One region of the Sporolactobacillus terrae genome, then DNA from elsewhere that is predicted to be linked to it. Evidence: riboswitches for the same ligand, from Rfam matches in the RefSeq annotation. Region 1 holds a riboswitch; the other holds the start of a gene.
The links. A riboswitch is a leader RNA that binds a small molecule or an ion and turns the genes downstream of it on or off. The one in region 1 is predicted to bind thiamine pyrophosphate.

Region 1 (4,424 bases):
TCAAAGTCTATGTATCTCCCTCGATAGATCCCGTTGTAGTCGGTAGTAGATGCTCTACGAAAATAAGCTTCCGTAATTTTGGCAGCACTTCGCTTCGGATAGTCTACATGGACAATTTGTATTGGTGTCGGCTTTTTGTAAATCACTGCCTGATCCGTTTCAATGTAATAACGGTTTGTCACGTTCAAATCTTCTTCTAAAGACATGCCGCGGTGCCCATAGACGATTTCCGAAGCGGGGCCAGATTGGACCGCTTGACTTTTTCCCTTGTAGGGCTGTCCATTGGGATAAAAGACGCTCATGATGCGGCTGCTCCTTTCCTTTCATTCAAAAGCAATGTCGTCTGCTTTATTCTTAGAACAGTATACCAAAGTACGCTTCGAAGGGGTTAATTTTATTTAAAACGGTCCAATCGGTCATGATTGCTTGCGAGAAAGGGCTAGTTTTGAAAGATTGCTGCTAGTTTTGTCGAGTGTGCAGGTGATCCCTCTCTTTTATGGAACCTCTAAATTAATCTAACTAAGAGAGAAGGGACGTACATGCACTCAGTCAAAAGTCTTGGCATGTCGGTTCGTGAACTGAATTTTCGGATGGATTATTTAACCATGCAATTGGAGCAGTTGGATCATAAAATTATGCGCAATAATAGTGAGTTAATTGAACAACAGTTGGATCTGTGCAAAAAAAAGATGGACCATTCAAAAAGGAAAATGAATCAGGTGGATCGGATGCTTGAAAAAGCGGCTCGTGGAACAGAAATATACTATTCAAACCAGCTAGAGTCGATTTTATTCGAACCGAACACAAACGCTTCGAAGGATCAGAACCGTTCAGCCTGAAAGATGTAACAAGCACGCTTGGGTTGACGCTTCATGAGCAGACTTGGTGAATTGACGATTTGATCATGATACACTAAGTTTAATCAACTTGTTTATGGAGTGAATCAGTGTGCCTATTGAATCAAAGTCCCGGCTGCATCAGCTGACGGTAAAGCTGAGGGAACTCAACCAAACCGCCTATAAACAGTATGCGGAACAAACGCAGGATAAAGCTTATCAGACCGATTTTTATGGCAAGGTCAAGCCGTTTGCCGATGCGATGCAAAAGGTTGTTGATGAATGGCATCCATTAGCGGAACATTGGGTCAGAAAACGCAAACCCAGGTATGTTTTTCCAATACAAATTAAAGATACGAGCGATAATTTAACGATTATATGCGTCACGGCATTTCAGAAGGACACGCGCAGACGGCGATTTTATGAAACCATTAAATCGATTGACTATGTTTTGGAAAATATTCAAGAGCAGTTGGAGCAGGATCTAAAGTGAATCAAGCTGCCATCCGGATAAATGAGATCAGAACAAAGATGAAATAAGGGACTCCCAGAAACAGAATTGCATAATACATGATTTTTGTGACCCATTCAAAGCATTCTTCAGCAGAAAGCTGCTCAATTTTTTGTCTGAGCTGCTGCAGCGAATCATTGAATGGTTCATTTTTTTTGGATAATGGTGTGGTATGTGTTTTTTCCATGAATGCTTCCCCCTAATGACTGCCTTTGATAGACTATATGGCTTGTCCGATGAAAATATGCAAAGTAGGTGGAGGATTCAGTGAAGCATTGGTTTTATCTCAGCAATCGTTTTGCCATTGAATGCTTTAAACCCTTCATTGAGTGCAATTAATTTTCCAGCATAAACCGGATAGACGGCGGCAAATCCTCCATTTAGGATATAATGCTGCGTCTGGCTGTATGATTTCAGGAAAAGAAGGTAATCCCCGTCGGCGAGCGGTCCAGTATATCGATTATTTAGAGGATCCGACGGCTGTGGAAGCGGATCGATCCCGGTGGTCAGCAGTTTGACCGGCGCTTGAACGCTGCCTTTGAGCACTTCATGAATCTGTAGCAGTTGTTCTGCATTGACAAAGCGCGCACCGGAAGGCAAGCGTTTTCCGGTATTCCATCTTTTAATTGATTGATTCAGATGCGTGTATACGATAAGGTCCGATTGTTGGATCATGCGCTGGCTGCTTTCCGGTTGAACAGTTTTGATGAGTTCATTCATTGATTCTGCGTGTATGTGGACAGGATGCCAAATAAGGCTGGAAAGCAGGAGAACAGCGACCAGCAGTGTGTGAGAAGAACGACCTAGCGGCATTTTGAGACAGCTCCGATCTTTTTTTGTTTAGCTTGATTCGCAGCGCTGCATTCTATACATGGGAAAGCATTGCTGGATTGGATTATTGACGATCATTCAAGCGGTTAATCTTGAACATTTCGTGAAGGTATAGTATGTTTAATCTGTTAGAAAAACTAAATGATTGGTTCGTCCACTAGGGGTGCTGTTTGCTGAGAGGGCATGGTCCCGACCCTTGGACCTGATCTGGTTAATACCAGCGTAGGAAAGTGGTAACTCAAACGTTATTCAAACCGCTTTCGTCTTACGATGAAAGCGGTTTTTTAAACTTTTCAAACATGGTGACCGGATGAACGGAGGAACAGTCAAAATTAAAGGGGGAACAGATATGGCTCATGAAAAAAGCCGTAATCTGAAGCTTAATTTAACCGACATTCTTGTAACGATCGTGATTGCACTTGTTTTTGGACTGGTTTTTCGCTTAATGGGACCGGTCTATGATTTGGTACAGCCGCTGGGGATACATCTGGATGCACTTCTGTATGGGATTTGGTTTATCGCCGCACCCTTTGCTGCACTTCTAATTCGCAAACCCGGTGTCGCATTCCTGGCAGAGACTGCTGCAGCGCTTGCTGAAATGCTTTTTGCAGGCAGCGGGGGCATTATCAACCTCTATTATGGTTTGCTTCAAGGGGCATTTTCAGAAGCAATTTTTGCCGCATGGCGCTATAAGAAATTTTCGATCGGCGTTGCTTCATTGTCCGCATTCGCTGCATTAATTGCATCAATCATTCTTGATGCCGGCTATGCATACCTGCCCTTACTCGCCGGATGGAATCTTATCTTATACCTCGTTTTTCGCTTGATTGGTTCCATTTTACTTTCAGGGCTATTTCCCTATGCTTTGGTGAAAGGACTTGAGAAGACCGGTGTCACGCAATCGCTTCGCCCGGTAACTAAGGAAGATTACGATGTCCTTAAGTAAGCGGGAAGAGTGGGGCGTTGATCAACTGCGTCTAGCATTCCCTAAGAAAAAATCGATGTTATTTAAAGATCTTTCCTTTCATTATAAGAAAGGTGAGCGAGTATTGCTCTTAGGACCATCAGGATGCGGTAAGTCCACACTGCTTCAAGTTCTTTCTGGTCTCATTCCAAACAGTATCCAATTACCGATGCGCGCAGAACGCTGCGTGATACCGGAAAACTGGGGGTATATTTTTCAAGACCCTGACACTCAGTTCTGCATGCCGTATGTTGATGAGGAGATTGCATTTGTTTTGGAAAATCGACGTGTACCCCGAGAGCAGATGCCGTCTCTGATTCAGCACTATCTGAACTTAGTCGATCTGAATTTGACCGATAATCATCGGTTGATTCGTACGCTCTCAGGAGGGATGAAACAGCGGTTGGCCATTGCCAGTATTCTCGCACTTGAACCGGAAGTACTGTTCGTGGACGAACCGACGGCATTACTTGATCCATCTGGAACCCGCAAGCTGTGGGAGACCGTGCAACAAATTGGAAATGACCGTACATTGATTATCGTTGAACACAAAATTGACCACGTGCTTGATTTCATTGATCGCGTCGTTCTTTTCAACGAGCAAGGCGCCATTTTTGCCGATGGTCCAAAGCAGGAAATGCTGTCTCGTTACGAAAAAAAGCTTGATGAATATGGGGTCTGGCATCCGGGAAGCTGGATGAACTATCGTATTCATCAGCAAAATGATTCAAAGCAATCCGTTCAAGGCGAGGTTCAACTCAGTCTTCATAATTTTGCCGTACTCAGGCAAAAGGAAGTTAAATTTTTTGCTGAATCTTTAAACATTCACAAAGGGGAATGGATTGCAATCATTGGTGAAAACGGGGCAGGAAAAAGCACGATGATTGAAGGCATTATGGGACTTCTTAAATCAAAAGGCAAATGCGTCTGGTCTTTTGGACATCCTGCCGATCATGTGCAATTTGTCTTTCAAAATCCTGAATATCAGTTTGTTACCGATTCGGTACAGGATGAACTCGCTTTCGGCCTTCGGGTTAGAAAACGGGATGAGCCTGAATGTGCAGATCGTGTTGAAGAGCATCTCCACCATTATTCTCTTGAACAACAGCGCCATCAACATCCGTTCCAACTGTCGATGGGGCAAAAGCGGCGATTGAGTGTTGCATCTGCATTAATCACTTATCCGGATGTGCTGATCTTGGATGAACCGACATTCGGACAGGATGCCAAGAATACGTTTGCACTGCTCGATCTCTTTCAACAGCTCCAACAGAGGGGAACG
Region 2 (4,424 bases), 320 kb from region 1:
CGCTTGACAACAACGCCTGAAGGCGGTCATCACCACATGATTGATAATGCACCGGTTTATTTCAAACATCTGGCTGATTTTATCAAAGATGTTGAGAGCGGAAGCTTTGATAAATAAACCTAAAAATCATGATCAATGATCTTTTTAAAGCAATGTTCAGCCAAAATCGTATTATTAATGGAATTGCTAATTGTAGTAAATTCGTCCAGCAATGATTGAAATCGGATGGAATCCTGTGCGATAATGCAACAAGGAGAACGAAACAGGAGTGATAGAAACTAAAATGCGTTCATTAATTGATGAAATTAACAGGTTGGCGCGGCTTTCGCGGGAACGTTCGCTAACAATACAAGAAAAAAAGCGTCAGGCGGAATTACGCCAAAAGTATTTGAAAAACTTCCGTAGTCGTTTTAAAAAACAATTGGCTCAGATCACGGTTGTCGACCCAACAGGGAAAGATATTACGCCGAAAAAAGTAAAAAGGTTGCGCAAGTCCTCAAATCAGGAGTAAGGATTCCGGGTTTGGGATTTTTTTACAGGTAAAGAAAGTATATGATTTTGGGGGTATCGCAGTGAATATGACTGTGATACCTTTTATTTATGAAACCTAATATTCTTAAACGTATCTTCTTCGATCATCATAGACATTGGGAAGCTTTTAGGAAAAAGTATCAGGGACAGATACGCCCAATTGTCATCAAAGAAGTGGAGAAATTTAAGGATTGTGGAAACCTTAAAAAGGGATTTAAATTGCTGGTTTGCGAAGGTTGTCATGATGTTCGAAAAGTACCTTTTCGATGCAAAGGACGTTTTTGTACCACGTGTTCTATTGGAGAGAGCGAAGAATGGAGCAGACTGCTTGCGGAAGATGTGCTACAAGTCAATCATAGACATGTCATTTTCACAATTGATGAAGGTTTACGTGATGTTTTCCTTTTACACCGGCACTTACTAAAGCCTTTAATGGACGAGGCCGCAAGGCTTATCAAAAACTTTTTTCAGAAGAAAGCGAAAGTGACTCCCGGCATTATTGCTGGTCTCCATACATTTGGATCTCAGCTCAATTTTAATCCGCATGTTCACATGCTTGTGAGTATGGGTGGAATCACTCGCAAAGGAGAATGGAAGTCCTATGACTTCATTCCGTTTAAGATGCTTCGGAAACAGTGGCAGACGGTGGTGCTAAAACTTATTCGTAAACATTTGACTGCGAAAGAGAAGGAGAACGTTCAGCCTCTATTACAGAAAGCTTATTTACAAAATGGAGAAGGTTTCTATGTTCATGCCCCAAGACAACGAGGCCATGTGAAAGAACAACTCCGTTATATTGGTCGCTATATCCGCCGTCCAGCAATTGGACTGAATCGCATCGAAGACTACGATGGTCACAACGTGACCTTTACGTACAAGGACAAAAGAGACAATCAGGAAAAGCGTTTGACGCTTTCAGTTGAAGCCTTTATTGCACGTTTGATCCGTCATATCCCTGACGAGCAGTTTAAAACGATCCGGCATTATGGCATGTATTCTAGAAAAAATAAAAAATTAAGCAAAAAGTTATTAATGGCATGGCAAAAAGTAACAAAGCGCTGGGTCATCAAGGTAAATAAAGTTCTGCGCAGACGTACATGGAGAGAACGGACGATCGCAACTGGCAATAAAGATCCTCATATTTGTCCTAAATGCGGTAACTATTATGAATACAAGGGAGAAGTCTGCCTTGAAGAAGGCAGGTTAGTCATCAAAGTAGCCCTAGGAAGAACGGCAAGAGAGTATCTAGAGGAGGAGATTCGTTATCTCAACCAAAAAACGACGCAAATCGGTCAAAAAGAAAATCGTGCAAAAAACAAACAAAAAAACCGTACGGTTTTTTTGCCTATCGTGTCATGAGAAAGAAGAAATCCCTACACAAATTGTACGAGAAATGGATCTTATGGATGGTGGAGATTCGATCATTCCCCCTCGGTTTTCATGTGAACAATGTGGAGGAGAAATGTATCCTGAATACTACAAAGGGGTTCACGGCCAGGAATACAGAATTAAAGATTATCTCTAAACAAAAAAGGACCGGGCGTATTTTGCCCGGTTTTTCTTATTGAGTGATGTAAGCGCTTATGTTAAAATGAAAACAAATGAATAAACGATCCACTAGGGGAGCGAGAAGCTGAGATTGACTCCGTCAAGACCCTTTGAACCTGATCCGGGTGATACCGGCGTAGGGAAGTGGCTGATCAAATTCCAGCTTTTCACCTTGAGTGATCAACCGCTTTCATAACTGAAAGCGGTTTTCATTTTGTCAAAAAAGAAATAGGGGTGATTAAATGGAGAGTATTTCACTGGTGGCACGGAAACAATGCGATGCGCTGTGGCAACAGAGTTTCAGACATCCGTTGGTGCAGGGAATTAAGAATGGAACCCTTCCTTTGGAACAGTTCCGTTTCTACATCAAGCAAGATGCTTACTATGTACGCGAATTTGCTAAACTGCATGGTATGGCTGCCGCGCAAAGCGATGACGCAGATGTTGTGGCTACGCTTTTAAAAATTGGTCTTGGACTTGCTGAAGGAGAATTGCAGCTGCATCAAAAGCTATTCCAAACGCTTGAAATCAGTGAACAGGAATGGAAGACTTTTCGTCCGGCTCCAGTTGCTTATGGCTATATCAGCCATCTTTACCATGTTGTGAGTAAAGGAAGTTTGGGGCATAGTTTGGCTGCGTTAATGCCGTGCCCATGGCTCTACTATGAAATTGGCTTGCAATTAAAAGATGCACGACCAAAAGAACCGATTTACCGCGAGTGGATTACCGAGTACAGCGGTGAAGGGATCGAGAAAAATATGGAAATTGAGCGTGCGCTGTGGGATGAGACAAGCAGATCAGCATCTGATGAAGAACGTCGCGAAATGATCCATATCTTCATGCAAAGCAGCGATTATGAATATCACTTTTGGGAAATGGCTGCCAATCTTAAAGACTGGCCGACATACGGAAAAGGAGAAAACGCTTATGGTCAAAAATCAACGGTTCATTGAATTGATGGATGAAGTGCGTAAGCAAAAACCATTGTTGCACGTTATTACCAACCGTGTCGCCATTAACGATTCGGCAAATGGAGCACTTGCAGTTGGTGCGTCGCCAATCATGGCCGAAGCTCACGAAGAGGTGGCAGAAATAGCGGCAATAAGCGGGGCGCTTGAGCTTAATATTGGCAATCTAACGCCCTATTCAATTGAAAGCATGCGATTGTCCGGCCGGGCAGCAAATAAAGCAGGTGTACCGGTTGTTCTTGATCCGGTGGGTGCAGGTGCCACGGATTTTCGACTGCAAACGGTTCAGAAACTGCTTGAGAAAGTGAAGGTTGCAATTATCCGAGGAAATGCCGGAGAGATTGCTGCGCTTGCCGGTGAAAAGTGGGCTGCAAAAGGAGTGGATGCGGGCGATGGGAATGGGGATGTCACGGACATGGCGAATCGCGTGGCATTGAGCTGGAACACCGTTGTTGCTGTTTCAGGTGCTGTCGATACAATTACTGACGGAAGACGAACCTACCGTGTGAAAAACGGCCATCCGCTGTTTCCATATATGACCGGCTCCGGCTGTCTGAATGGCGTGATTCAGGCAGCCTATGTTGCTGTTACGTCAAATGCGCTCGAAGCCTCCGTTGCTGCTTCGACGATCTATGCGCTTGCCGGACAGCTTGCTGGTGAAAAATGCGCAGGGCCCGGTTCTTTTCGTCAACACTTGATGGACGAATTATATTTAATGAATGAAGAAAAAATACAACGCTATGCCGCCGTTGAGGATGTGACCGATTTATGAGACCGCAAGTTTTGACCATTGCAGGAACCGACAGCGGCGGCGGTGCCGGGATTCAAGCGGACTTAAAGACGTTTGAGGAACGGGATGTGTTTGGCATGTCGGTCGTGGTGGCGGTGACCGCTCAAAATACAAAAGGAGTTCAAGGCGTCTATCCGTTATCCATCGAAGCGATTGAGGCGCAAATGCGGTCAATCGCCGATGACTTCACCGTTTCCGCTTTGAAAACCGGTATGCTGGTTGATGCGGAACGGGTTGAAACCGTGGCTGATGGGATTCGCCGATTTGTGTGGTGCCCTTTGGTTGTCGACCCGGTTATGGTAGCGAAAGGCGGCGCGCATTTGGTCGCTCCCGAAGCGATTGAGTCAATCATCCGTAACTTGCTGCCGCTTGCCGACCTAATTACGCCCAATACACCGGAAGCGGAAGTCCTAGCGGAAATGACCATTCGTTCAGATGAAGATCGAGAAAAAGCCGCAAAGAAAATCATGATGCGCGGAGCTAGAGCCGTTCTGCTAAAAGGCGGGCATGATAGGAATCATCCCGATAAAGCCCGCGATTGTCTCGCAACAAAAGATCGAATAACATGGTTCACCGCAAATCGGTAT

Region 2: another riboswitch for thiamine pyrophosphate. It lies ahead of tenA (thiaminase II); the one in region 1 lies ahead of K7399_RS05190 (ECF transporter S component).

The regions. Positions count from the first base shown of each region.
Region 1 is NZ_CP082837.1:1,139,842-1,144,265, reverse strand. Features, by position in the region: gene recU (Holliday junction resolvase RecU) at 1-302, opposite strand, end outside; gene K7399_RS05210 (hypothetical protein) at 540-839, shown strand; gene K7399_RS05205 (YppE family protein) at 949-1,329, shown strand; gene K7399_RS05200 (hypothetical protein) at 1,331-1,534, opposite strand; gene K7399_RS05195 (hypothetical protein) at 1,612-2,160, opposite strand; TPP riboswitch at 2,328-2,424, shown strand; gene K7399_RS05190 (ECF transporter S component) at 2,528-3,124, shown strand; gene K7399_RS05185 (ABC transporter ATP-binding protein) at 3,111-4,424, shown strand, end outside.
Region 2 is NZ_CP082837.1:1,457,147-1,461,570, reverse strand. Features, by position in the region: gene K7399_RS06880 (proline-specific peptidase family protein) at 1-117, shown strand, start outside; gene K7399_RS06875 (DUF896 domain-containing protein) at 269-511, shown strand; gene K7399_RS06870 (IS91 family transposase) at 601-1,890, shown strand; TPP riboswitch at 2,141-2,239, shown strand; gene tenA (thiaminase II) at 2,322-3,032, shown strand; gene thiM (hydroxyethylthiazole kinase) at 3,007-3,819, shown strand; gene thiD (bifunctional hydroxymethylpyrimidine kinase/phosphomethylpyrimidine kinase) at 3,816-4,424, shown strand, end outside.